DNA from 3 places in the Actinopolyspora sp. BKK2 genome. Region 3 is predicted to be linked to each of the others. Evidence: riboswitches for the same ligand, from Rfam matches in the RefSeq annotation. Region 3 holds a riboswitch; each other region holds the start of a gene.
The links. A riboswitch is a leader RNA that binds a small molecule or an ion and turns the genes downstream of it on or off. The one in region 3 is predicted to bind thiamine pyrophosphate.
Positions count from the first base shown of each region.

Region 1: linked by a shared signal. The riboswitch ahead of G9Q41_RS12710 (thiamine ABC transporter substrate-binding protein) and the one ahead of thiC (phosphomethylpyrimidine synthase ThiC) in region 3 are both predicted to bind thiamine pyrophosphate.
Region 2: linked by a shared signal. The riboswitch ahead of thiD (bifunctional hydroxymethylpyrimidine kinase/phosphomethylpyrimidine kinase) and the one ahead of thiC (phosphomethylpyrimidine synthase ThiC) in region 3 are both predicted to bind thiamine pyrophosphate.

Region 1 covers NZ_JAANTE010000005.1:124,786-128,051, forward strand. The annotation lists gene bioD (dethiobiotin synthase) at 1-530, shown strand, start outside; gene G9Q41_RS12705 (FAD-dependent oxidoreductase) at 637-1,608, shown strand; TPP riboswitch at 1,784-1,893, shown strand; gene G9Q41_RS12710 (thiamine ABC transporter substrate-binding protein) at 1,931-2,986, shown strand; gene G9Q41_RS12715 (iron ABC transporter permease) at 3,070-3,266, shown strand, end outside.
Region 2 covers NZ_JAANTE010000007.1:11,618-14,883, forward strand. The annotation lists gene G9Q41_RS15180 (hypothetical protein) at 1-218, opposite strand, end outside; gene G9Q41_RS15185 (biotin/lipoyl-containing protein) at 523-765, shown strand; TPP riboswitch at 989-1,087, shown strand; gene thiD (bifunctional hydroxymethylpyrimidine kinase/phosphomethylpyrimidine kinase) at 1,220-2,020, shown strand; gene tenA (thiaminase II) at 2,151-2,885, shown strand; gene G9Q41_RS15200 (polysaccharide pyruvyl transferase family protein) at 2,990-3,266, opposite strand, start outside.
Region 3 covers NZ_JAANTE010000006.1:206,777-210,042, forward strand. The annotation lists gene G9Q41_RS14675 (DUF3263 domain-containing protein) at 1-182, opposite strand, end outside; gene G9Q41_RS14680 (peptide deformylase) at 395-967, shown strand; TPP riboswitch at 1,223-1,344, shown strand; gene thiC (phosphomethylpyrimidine synthase ThiC) at 1,339-3,030, shown strand.

The DNA.
Region 1 (3,266 bases), on a different contig from region 3:
GGCTGGCCGGTGGCGTGGACGTGCTCGAACTGGCGCGGTACCCGGATCCGCTCGCCCCCGCGACGGCAGCGCGCCTCGCCGGTGAACACCCCGTCACCCCGGAACTGATCGCCGGTGAGCTCGCCGAGCTGCCCGCCGGTTACGGCACGGTCCTGGTGGAGGGGGCGGGCGGGGTGCTGGTGCCCTACGACGACCGGGGCGGCACGCTGCTCGACGTGGCCGAGCTCCTGGGCGGGGCGGTGCTCGTGGTGTGCCCGCCAGGTCTCGGCACGCTGAACTCCACGGCGCTGACCGTCCGGGAGGTGCTGCGGCGCGGGCTGCGCTGTCCCGGCACCGTGTTCGGCAGCTGGCCCGCCGAGCCGGGCACGACCGAGAGGTGCAATCTCGTGGACCTGCCCCGGCTCACCGGGGTGCCGCTGCTGGGGGCGGTCGAGGAGAACGCCGCCGACCACGACCGGGAGGGCTTCGGTGAGCGGGCGCGTTGCTGGCTGGCCCCCGAGCTCGGCGGGACGTGGCGGGCACCGGACTGAGGGCCCGGTCGGGGAGCGCGGGGAGATCGCGGTGGCTCTCCGCCTTTCCGGCGAAATGCGGCAAAAGGGGTGCGTCGCCCAGTTCGGGGTTGGTACCGTTTTCCCGGTGAATGATCGCTCACGTTCCGTGCTGGTCATCGGTGCCGGTGTCCAGGGGTTGAGCACCGCGACGATCCTCGCCGAGGCGGGGCACCGGGTCCGCGTCAGAACCAGCGAGCACCCTTCCGAGACGACTTCGGCCGTGGCCGGAGCGGTGTGGGGCCCGACCTCGCTGTGGCCTGCCGACTGCGCCAGGCGCTGGGCGGAACGTACCTACGGCGTCTTCCTCGAACTCGCGACCGATCCGGCAACCGGGGTGCACTCGGCTCCGGGGACCGTGGCGGGCAGAACGGGGTTCCCCGAGAACCCGCCGGGTTCGCTGGGGCTGCTCGACGGGGTCCGGCCGTGCGGGGCGGGTGAGCTGCCGCCCGGGTTCGCGGTGGGACTGCGGGCCACCCTCCCGCTGGTGGACATGCCGCGTTACATGGAGTATCTGGGCAATCGGTTCCTGGACGCGGGCGGGGAGCTGGTGCTCAGCACGGTTCCGAGCCTGTCCGAAGCGGCAGCGGAGAGCTCGCTGGTGGTCAACTGCGCCGGTGTCGGGGCGCGCGAGCTGGTCGGAGATCCCGGGGTGCGCCCGGTGGCCGGACAGCACGTGGTCGTGGACAACCCCGGGCTCGAGGAGTTCTTCGTCGAGCTCAGCGAAGTCGGGGAGTGGACGAGCTACATGCCGCACGGCAAGCGGCTCGTGCTGGGCGGCACCGCCGTCGAGCACGACTGGGACCGGACCCCCGATCCGCAGGTCACGGAAGGGATCCTGCGGCGGTGCGGTGCCATCCAGCCCGTGCTGCACGACGTGCGGGTTCGCGAGGAGCTGGTGGGACTGCGCCCGCGCAGCGAGGCGGTGCGGCTGCACACCGAGCACTACCAGGGGGCCCGCATCGTGCACGACTACGGCCACGGGGGCAGCGGGGTCATGGTGTCCTGGGGGTGCGCGTACGAGGTGGTCGAACTCCTGCTGTCCGACCTCGACGACTGATGTGCTTCCGCGCGGTTCGGTCGGGCTGCGCAGGCTCGTAAGCGCTCGCGTTGGAGCGGACTTCCCTGGTCGGGAGTGCTGGTTGGATTCGCGGTGGTGCCGACCGGTGGGGTGGTGAGCGCCGATCCGGCTACCCCGGACAGGCTCTCGGGCCCGCGAGCGGGTCGAGTAGACTGCCCGCCGCCACGGGAGTCCAGTGCGCTGGGCTGAGAGGAGGGCACGGGGTCCTCGACCGTCCAACCTGAACCGGACAATGCCGGCGCAGGGAGGCGTGCGATCAGCTCGGTGTCGCACTGCTCGTGGTGTGTCTTCGGGAGGACCATTGAAACGACACACCGCACGCCGGATGCGTGCCGCGGTGGCCACCGCCGCCGTGCTGCTGGTCGCGGGTTGTTCGCTGATCGGAACCGGCGGAGGGTCGGAGGCCAAGACCGTCACGCTGGTGACCCACGACTCCTTCGCGATCAGCGACGACGCGCGGCGGCACTTCGAGCGCGAGTCCGGCTACGAACTGCGCGTCAACAAGATGGGCGACGCCGGAGCGCTGACCAACGAGCTCGTGCTCACCAAGGACGCCCCCGTCGGGGACGTGGCCTTCGGAGTGGACTCCACGTTCTACTCCCGCGCGCTCGACTCCGGCGCCTTCGCGCCCTACCGGCCGCAGGGGTCCGGCTCCATCCCGGTGGAGTACGCGACCGTCGACCCGAGGCTCACCCCCGTGGACGCGGGCGACGTGTGCGTCAACATCGACAAGACCTGGTTCGCCCAGCACGACGTTCCCGCGCCGGAGAACCTGGCCGACCTGGCGGAACCGCGCTACCGCGGACTGCTCGCCGTGCCCAACCCGGCCACCTCCTCGCCGGGCATGGCCTTCCTGCTGAACACGATCGACCGCTTCGGCAGGCAGGAGGGCTGGAAGAACTACTGGCGCCAACTGATGTCCAACGACGTCCGGATCTCCTCGGGCTGGCAGGAGGCCTACAACCAGGACTTCTCCGGTTCCGCCGGCAACGGGCAGCGCCCCGTCGTGCTCTCCTACGCCTCCTCCCCGGCGGCGGAGATCGGGGAGAACGGCGAGTCGCGCACCCGCGCCCTGCTGAACACCTGCTACCGCCAGGTCGAGTACGCCGGGGTGCTCACGGGGGCCGAGCACCCGCAGCGCGCCAGGGAGCTGATGGACTTCCTGCTGTCGTGGAAGTTCCAGTCCCAGGTCTCCGAGCAGATGTACGTCTATCCGACCGTGCTGGGAGTCGACCCCCCGCGGAGCTGGCGGGACGTGGCGCCACGGCCGTCCGAATCGGCCGAGATGAGCCCGGAGGTCGTGCGGAAGAACCGTGAGCAGTGGGTGAACCAGTGGCGTGAGCTGACGCGGAGCTGATCGTGTTCCGGACGCGGTGCTCCGGCCGCACCGGAGCAGTCACCCCCGGCGGGCCCGCCGGATCCGCGGGACACCGTCCGCTCCTGCTCGGCGGAGCCGTCGCAGTGCTGGGCTTCCTCGGCGTTTTCTTCGCCTGGCCCGTGCTGGCCATCCTGCACCGCGGGTTGCGCCCGGAAACGGTGCGTGTGCTGGCCGACCCGGGGACCTGGCGGATCGTGGCCTTCACCCTCGGGCAGGCCGCGGCCTCCACCGCGCTGGCCCTGGCGGCCGGGATGCCGCT
Region 2 (3,266 bases), on a different contig from region 3:
TCCACGGCGTTCGCGCCGCGCTCGTTGAGCAGCTGTCGCAGTGCTCGGGCGCGTTCGCGCGCGTTGCGGTCGAACCCGCGGTTGATGGCCACCGTCGTGGAGTCGCTCGCGGTTCGCGCTGCCGCATCGGCGAGGCTGGTCAGTGGGCCCCATACTGCGGCGGGGTCCTGGTCAGCCTGCCGAGAGCGCGTGCTGAGTCCCTCGGTAGTGCTATTCATTACCCCAACTCTAGTCCGGGGGTGCGCATCGATTCACGGGTGCGGTTCGGCTGTGTGGTGTGATTTACCGCAGGTGTGACGTATTTCGCCGTCAGTGGCGGTCACACGGACCACGCGGCGGGCGGGGAAGTCGGTTGGTCACCTGCACCGGGGATTGCTCCCCGGAGCGGACTCAGTGTCCGCACGGTCTTGTCGCGGTGACTCCGCGTTGTACAGGCTCCGCCCGTGGGAACCGATCCCGCCCCTCGCCTCGGAAGCGACCGAGGCGGGCGCGGTACGTGAACAGGATGGCCGGAGACGATCGATGACGGAGCTGCTGTACTGCGCCGAACACACCGCAGCCGGAGGGTTCGGAACCGCCCGCGCCGTGCTGGTCCGGTGGCTGGCCCCCGAGGGGAGCCCCGTGCACTCGGGGCAACCGCTGGCGGAGGTGCGCACCGGGCAGCACCACACCCACGTGAACGCGCTGGCGACCGGAACGCTGCGCCAGCAGGTCAGAGCCGGGGAATCCGTGATCTCGGGGTTTCCGGTCGGGTTGATCGAATAGCCGCCGGTCTCGCGCGGCACTGCGGAGTGGTTTGAGAGGTGCGCTCGGCGGTGCGGGTGGAGGTGAGCGCCCACGGTGCTCGTCCCGCGGTCGATCCGGCCGGGTGAGCGCTCGCCCCGAGCCGCACCCGCACCGAGCGGTCTGGAACGGCCGCAGCCGGTGCGTTGTTGACCTCCGCTGCTATGTTTGTCTCACCGAATCGGGGGTGATTCCCACGATTCCGGTGAGTGACGCGGGGTGCCCGGATTTCGGACCGGGCTGAGAAAGACCCGTCGAACCTGAACTAGTTCGTACTAGCGGAGGGACGTCGCAGTGTTACCGGTACTGCTGTGCTGTCGTCGCGCTCCTCGCTCGTGGTCGGAACCCGCCGGTGGCGAGTCGATCGACCGGCGGCGGCCGCCGCGTGTGGGCGGTGGTGCGACCCGCGTGCGCGTCCCCTCGGAAAGGGGCGCCAGTGATCCGGAACGTCTTGACCATCGCGGGGACCGATCCCAGCGGGGGAGCGGGCGTGCAAGCCGACCTGAAGACGTTCTCGGCTCACGGGACCTACGGGATGTCGGTGATCACGGCCCTGGTCGCCCAGACCACGACGGGGGTCTCCGCGGTGCACGAGGTGCCGGCCGGGTTCGTGACCGAGCAACTGCGCACCCTGCTGGACGACGTGCGGGTGGACGCGGTCAAGATCGGCATGCTCTCGGACGCCGCGATCATCGGTGCGGTCGCCGCGGAACTGGAGCGGTACCGCCTGCCGAACGTCGTGCTCGACCCCGTCATGGTCGCCAAGAGCGGAGACAGGTTGCTCGCCGAGGAGGCGGTGCTGGCCCTGCGCGACGAGCTGCTGCCCCGCGCGGACCTGATAACCCCGAACCTGCCGGAAGCGGCCGACCTGCTGGGCGCGGAGGAGATCACCGACGTCGCGGACATGCCCGCGCAGGCGGCCCGACTGCGCAGGCTCGGCGTCGCACGGGTGCTGCTGAAGGGCGGCCACCTCGGCGGGAGCTCCAGCGTCGACGTGCTGGACGCGGACGGTGCCGTGGAGTTCCTGCGCGAGGAGCGGGTGGACACGAAGAACGACCACGGAACCGGCTGCACCCTCTCCGCCGCGACGGCCGCGCTGCGCGCACGACGCCCGAACTGGGCGACGGCGGTCCGGGAGGCGAAGGAGTACCTGAGCGGGGCGCTGCGCGCCGCCGAGCAGCTCGAAGTGGGGCAGGGCCACGGTCCGGTGCACCACTTCCACGACCGATGGGACTGAGCACGGGCGGGCCGTCTCGTCCGGCGGGTCGCCCGGAGCACCTGGACACCCCGGTCCGGCGAGCGAAGGACCGGGACACCGAGAGCAGCCACCGGAACGCCCGGCTCGCGCGCCGGGCGGGAGGAGAGCCATGAACCGTCGACTGCCCGAGCCCGATCCGGAGGGGTTCTGCGCCGCCGCGTGGGCGCACACGGCCGAGCTGCAGGACGCGATCGTTCGTCATCCGTTCAACCTGGCACTCGCCGACGGAACGCTGCAGCGCGACCGCTTCGCGTTCTACATCGTTCAGGACGCGCGCTACCTGTTCGGGTTCGCCAGAGCCCTGGCCGCGGCGGCGGCGCGCGCCGAGGACCCGGCTGACTCGGCCTTCCTCGCGGGCAGCGCGCACGGTGCCCTGGCCGAGGAACGCAGGCTGCACGCGGGCTACGTCGAGCAGCTCGGTCTCACCGCGGAGGAGATGTCCGGCATCGAGACCTCGCCGACCTGCTTGGCCTACACCTCGTACCTGCGGGCGAGCGCGCAGAGCGAGCCCTACCCGGTGGCTGTGGCCGCGCTGCTGCCGTGCTTCTGGGTGTACCAGCACGTGGGCAGCACGATCCTGGAGCGGACCGGGGACACCTCCGGGCACCCCTACGGCAGGTGGATAGCGACCTACGCCGACGAGGAGTTCGCCGCGACGGTGCGCGGAGCCAGGGAGCTGACCGACAGGTTGGCCGCCGCCGCCGACGAGCGGACCCGCGAGCGGATGCTCACGGCTTTCGTCCGGTGCAGCGAGTACGAGTGGCTCTTCTGGAACAGCGCCTGGGAGAAGCAGGAGTGGCCGACCGCGCGCTGGCTCCCCCGCCGGGGCGACCACGTGGAGTGAACCCTCGAGGTGCCCGCACGGGGTAACCACGAGCTCGGAGCCCGGGCGAGGCCGGTGGGGCTCCGACCGGCGAGCCGGTCGGAGTGCGCGGGCAGCACCTCGGTTCAGTAGATCCGGCGCGCGAGCGAGACCTTGGCGGCGCGCAGCTTGCGCAGCGTCTTCGGGTCGAACCCGCCCGTCGGCGGCTGGGACGTGCTCAGATCGGTGCTCAGGGACCACCCCGAGCCGCGTTCGATCAGCGAACGGTGCTTGTTGGTGTAGTAGTTCGTGTCGATCACGATCGCCGTGCCACTGGCACCGGCAGCGGCCGCCATCAGGTGCATGTGGAAGCGGGTGGACAACCAGCGCTGTCCGGCCGTGGCGGGCAGACCGTTGTCCATG
Region 3 (3,266 bases):
GCCTGTTCGGGAACGCGCTCGATCGGCTGAGTCATAGGTTCGACGGCGCGTAAGTGCCCGCGGGGTCTCTCCTCGGCGGGTCCTTCAGCGCCGGATTCCGATTCGGGTCGCTCGGCGGTGCGCGCGCGCTGCTGGCACTGCCGCGCGATCTCGTGTGCGGTCAACATCTGGGCGGCGTCCATGTCGCACCTCGCCTCACGATCGACTATCCGCACCGGAAGGCACCGGTTCGTGCCCCCTACGCATTACACCATGTCTTGATCAAAACGGGGTCACGTCACGCTCCCGAGTGATGACATCAGCGTGGCGCTCCGCGTCGGCGCGAGGTGCGCCTGCGGTCGTGTTCACCTCGGGGGAACCCTCCGCTCCCGAAGTACCGGATATGGTTTCGCGCATGACCGTCCACCCGATCCGCATCGCGGGCGACCCGGTGCTGTACACCGAGACCCGGCCAGTGACGTCTCACGACGAGCAGTTGCGCACCCTCATCGAGGACATGTTCGAGACCATGGACGCCGCCAACGGCGTGGGGCTCGCTGCCAATCAGATCGGGGTGGATCTGCGCCTGTTCGTCTACGACTGCCCGGACGACGAGGGGGTCAACCACCGCGGGGTGGTCGTCAACCCGCGCCTGGAGACCTCGGAGGTGCCGTTGACCATGCCCGATCCGGACGAGGACTGGGAGGGGTGCCTCTCCGTGCCGGGCGAGTCCTTCCCCACCGGACGCGCCGACTGGGCCAGGGTTCGGGGAACCGACGGCGACGGTGCGGAGATCGAGGTGGAGGGGACCGGGCACTTCGCCCGGTGCCTGCAGCACGAGACCGATCACCTGGACGGCAGGCTGTACCTGAGCAGGCTGACGGGCAGGCACGTGCGGGCCGCGAAGAAGATGCTCAAGCGCAACGGCTGGACCGAGGCGGGGCACTCCTGGAATCCCGAAAGCGATCCGGACCCCTTCTCCGACTGATCCGCGCGCCAGCCCTCGGGCACGTCCAGGTTCCGCCAGGTGTCGAGCAGCTCCCCGAACTCGCGGGCGAGAGTACCGGTGCGGGCGCCACAGCGCGCTCACCTCCCGTGTCATGGTCGTCACGCATCGTGTCCTCCCGCTGTCGCGCCGGTGCCCGCGCCTCTGCTCGGCAGCGTAGCGATTCCTCGCCCGGCCGTCAGCGGTTCGGAGTCGCGTTGCGGACGCTCCACCTGATGGCTAAGGTCTGGCGCCGACAACTGAAACCGCGGGAGCTCGCTCCGCAAGCGGGCTGAGAGGGCGGCCGAGATCCTCCGGGGCCGCCGACCGCACGAACCTGACCGGGTAATACCGGCGTAGGGAGGGGAACGGCCATGGCCGACGTGTATCCGCAACCGTCCGATTCGAGCGAAGCGGCCACCTCGGAGTCCGGGCAGGCACCCGGAGGGATCACCGCACCGGGCGTCACCACGGGCGCCATCCGGGGCTCGCGCAAGGTCCACCACCGCACCGAGTCGGGGCTGCCCGTCCCGGCCCGCCGCGTCGAGCTGAGCAACGGCGAGCACCTGGACGTCTACGACACTTCGGGGCCCTACACCGACGAGAACGCCGAGATCGACGTGCACCGGGGGCTGCATCCGCTGCGCTCCGGTTGGACGGACGGTCGCGAGCACCGCACCCAGCTCGAGTGGGCCCGGGACGGTGTCGTCACCCGCGAGATGGAGTTCATCGCGGCACGCGAGGGGCTGTCCGCCGAGCTCGTGCGCTCGGAAGTGGCGGCCGGGCGCGCGGTGATCCCGGCCAACCGCCGTCACCCGGAGACCGAGCCGATGACCATCGGGAAGAACTTCCTGGTGAAGGTCAACGCCAACATCGGCAACTCCGCGGTGTCCTCCTCGATCGAGGAGGAGGTGGAGAAGATGGTCTGGGCCAGCCGCTGGGGCGCGGACACCATCATGGACCTGTCCACCGGCAGCCGCATCCACGAGACGCGCGAGGCCATCCTGCGCAACTCGCCGGTGCCGATCGGGACCGTGCCGATCTACCAGGCCATGGAGAAGGTCGGCGGCGATCCGGCCAACCTCACCTGGGAGTCCTACCGGGACACGGTCATCGAGCAGTGCGAGCAGGGCGTCGACTACATGACGGTGCACGCCGGGGTGCTGCTGCGCTACGTCCCGCTGACCGCCCAGCGGGTGACCGGGATCGTCTCCAGGGGCGGGTCGATCATGGCCGCGTGGTGCCTGGCCCACCACGAGGAGAGCTTCCTGTACACGCACTTCTCGGAGCTGTGCGAGATCCTGCGCTCCTACGACGTCACCTTCTCCCTCGGGGACGGCCTGCGGCCCGGTTCGATCGCCGACGCCAACGACAGGGCCCAGTTCGCCGAGCTCGAGACCCTCGGCGAGCTCACGCACATCGCGCGCGAGCACGGCGTGCAGGTGATGATCGAGGGGCCCGGGCACGTGCCGATGGACAAGATCGAGGAGAACGTGCGCCGCGAGGAGGAGCTCTGCGGGGAGGCCCCCTTCTACACGCTGGGGCCGCTGGCCACGGACGTGGCACCGGCCTACGACCACATCACCTCGGCGATCGGCGCGGCCAACATCGGCAGGGCCGGAACGGCCATGCTGTGCTACGTCACCCCGAAGGAGCACCTCGGGCTGCCCAACCGGGACGACGTGAAGACCGGGGTGATCACCTACAAGATCGCCGCGCACTCCTCCGACCTGGCCAAGGGGCATCCGCGGGCCCAGGAGCGGGACGACGCGCTGTCGAGGGCGCGCTTCGAGTTCCGGTGGAACGACCAGTTCAACCTGGCGCTGGACCCGGAGACCGCGCAGGCCTACCACGACGAGACCCTGCCCGCCGAACCGGCGAAGACCGCCCACTTCTGCTCCATGTGCGGCCCGAAGTTCTGCTCCATGAAGATCACCCAGGACGTGCGGGACTACGCGGACAAGCACGGGCTCAACAGCGTGGAGGCGATCGAGGCCGGGATGCGGGAGAAGGCCGAGGAGTTCACCGCCGCGGGCGGGAAGGTCTATCTGCCGATGGCCGAGTGAGGGGCGCACCGCGGCCGCAGGCCCCGGGGCCGGCGGCCGCTCTCGCCCGGAGGCGGGCCGCTCGCCGCGCAGGTGGCTGCTCGCGTGCCGGACATCAGGCCATCCGCGACAAGCGACTCCCCGAGAAGCCTGTCACCCCAACGCAGGTGCTCTGAGCCTGACCCGTCGGCGCCGCCGCGCAACCACCTACGACAAGCCAGTCCCCGAAAAAGCCCCACCCCAACGCAGGTGCTTTG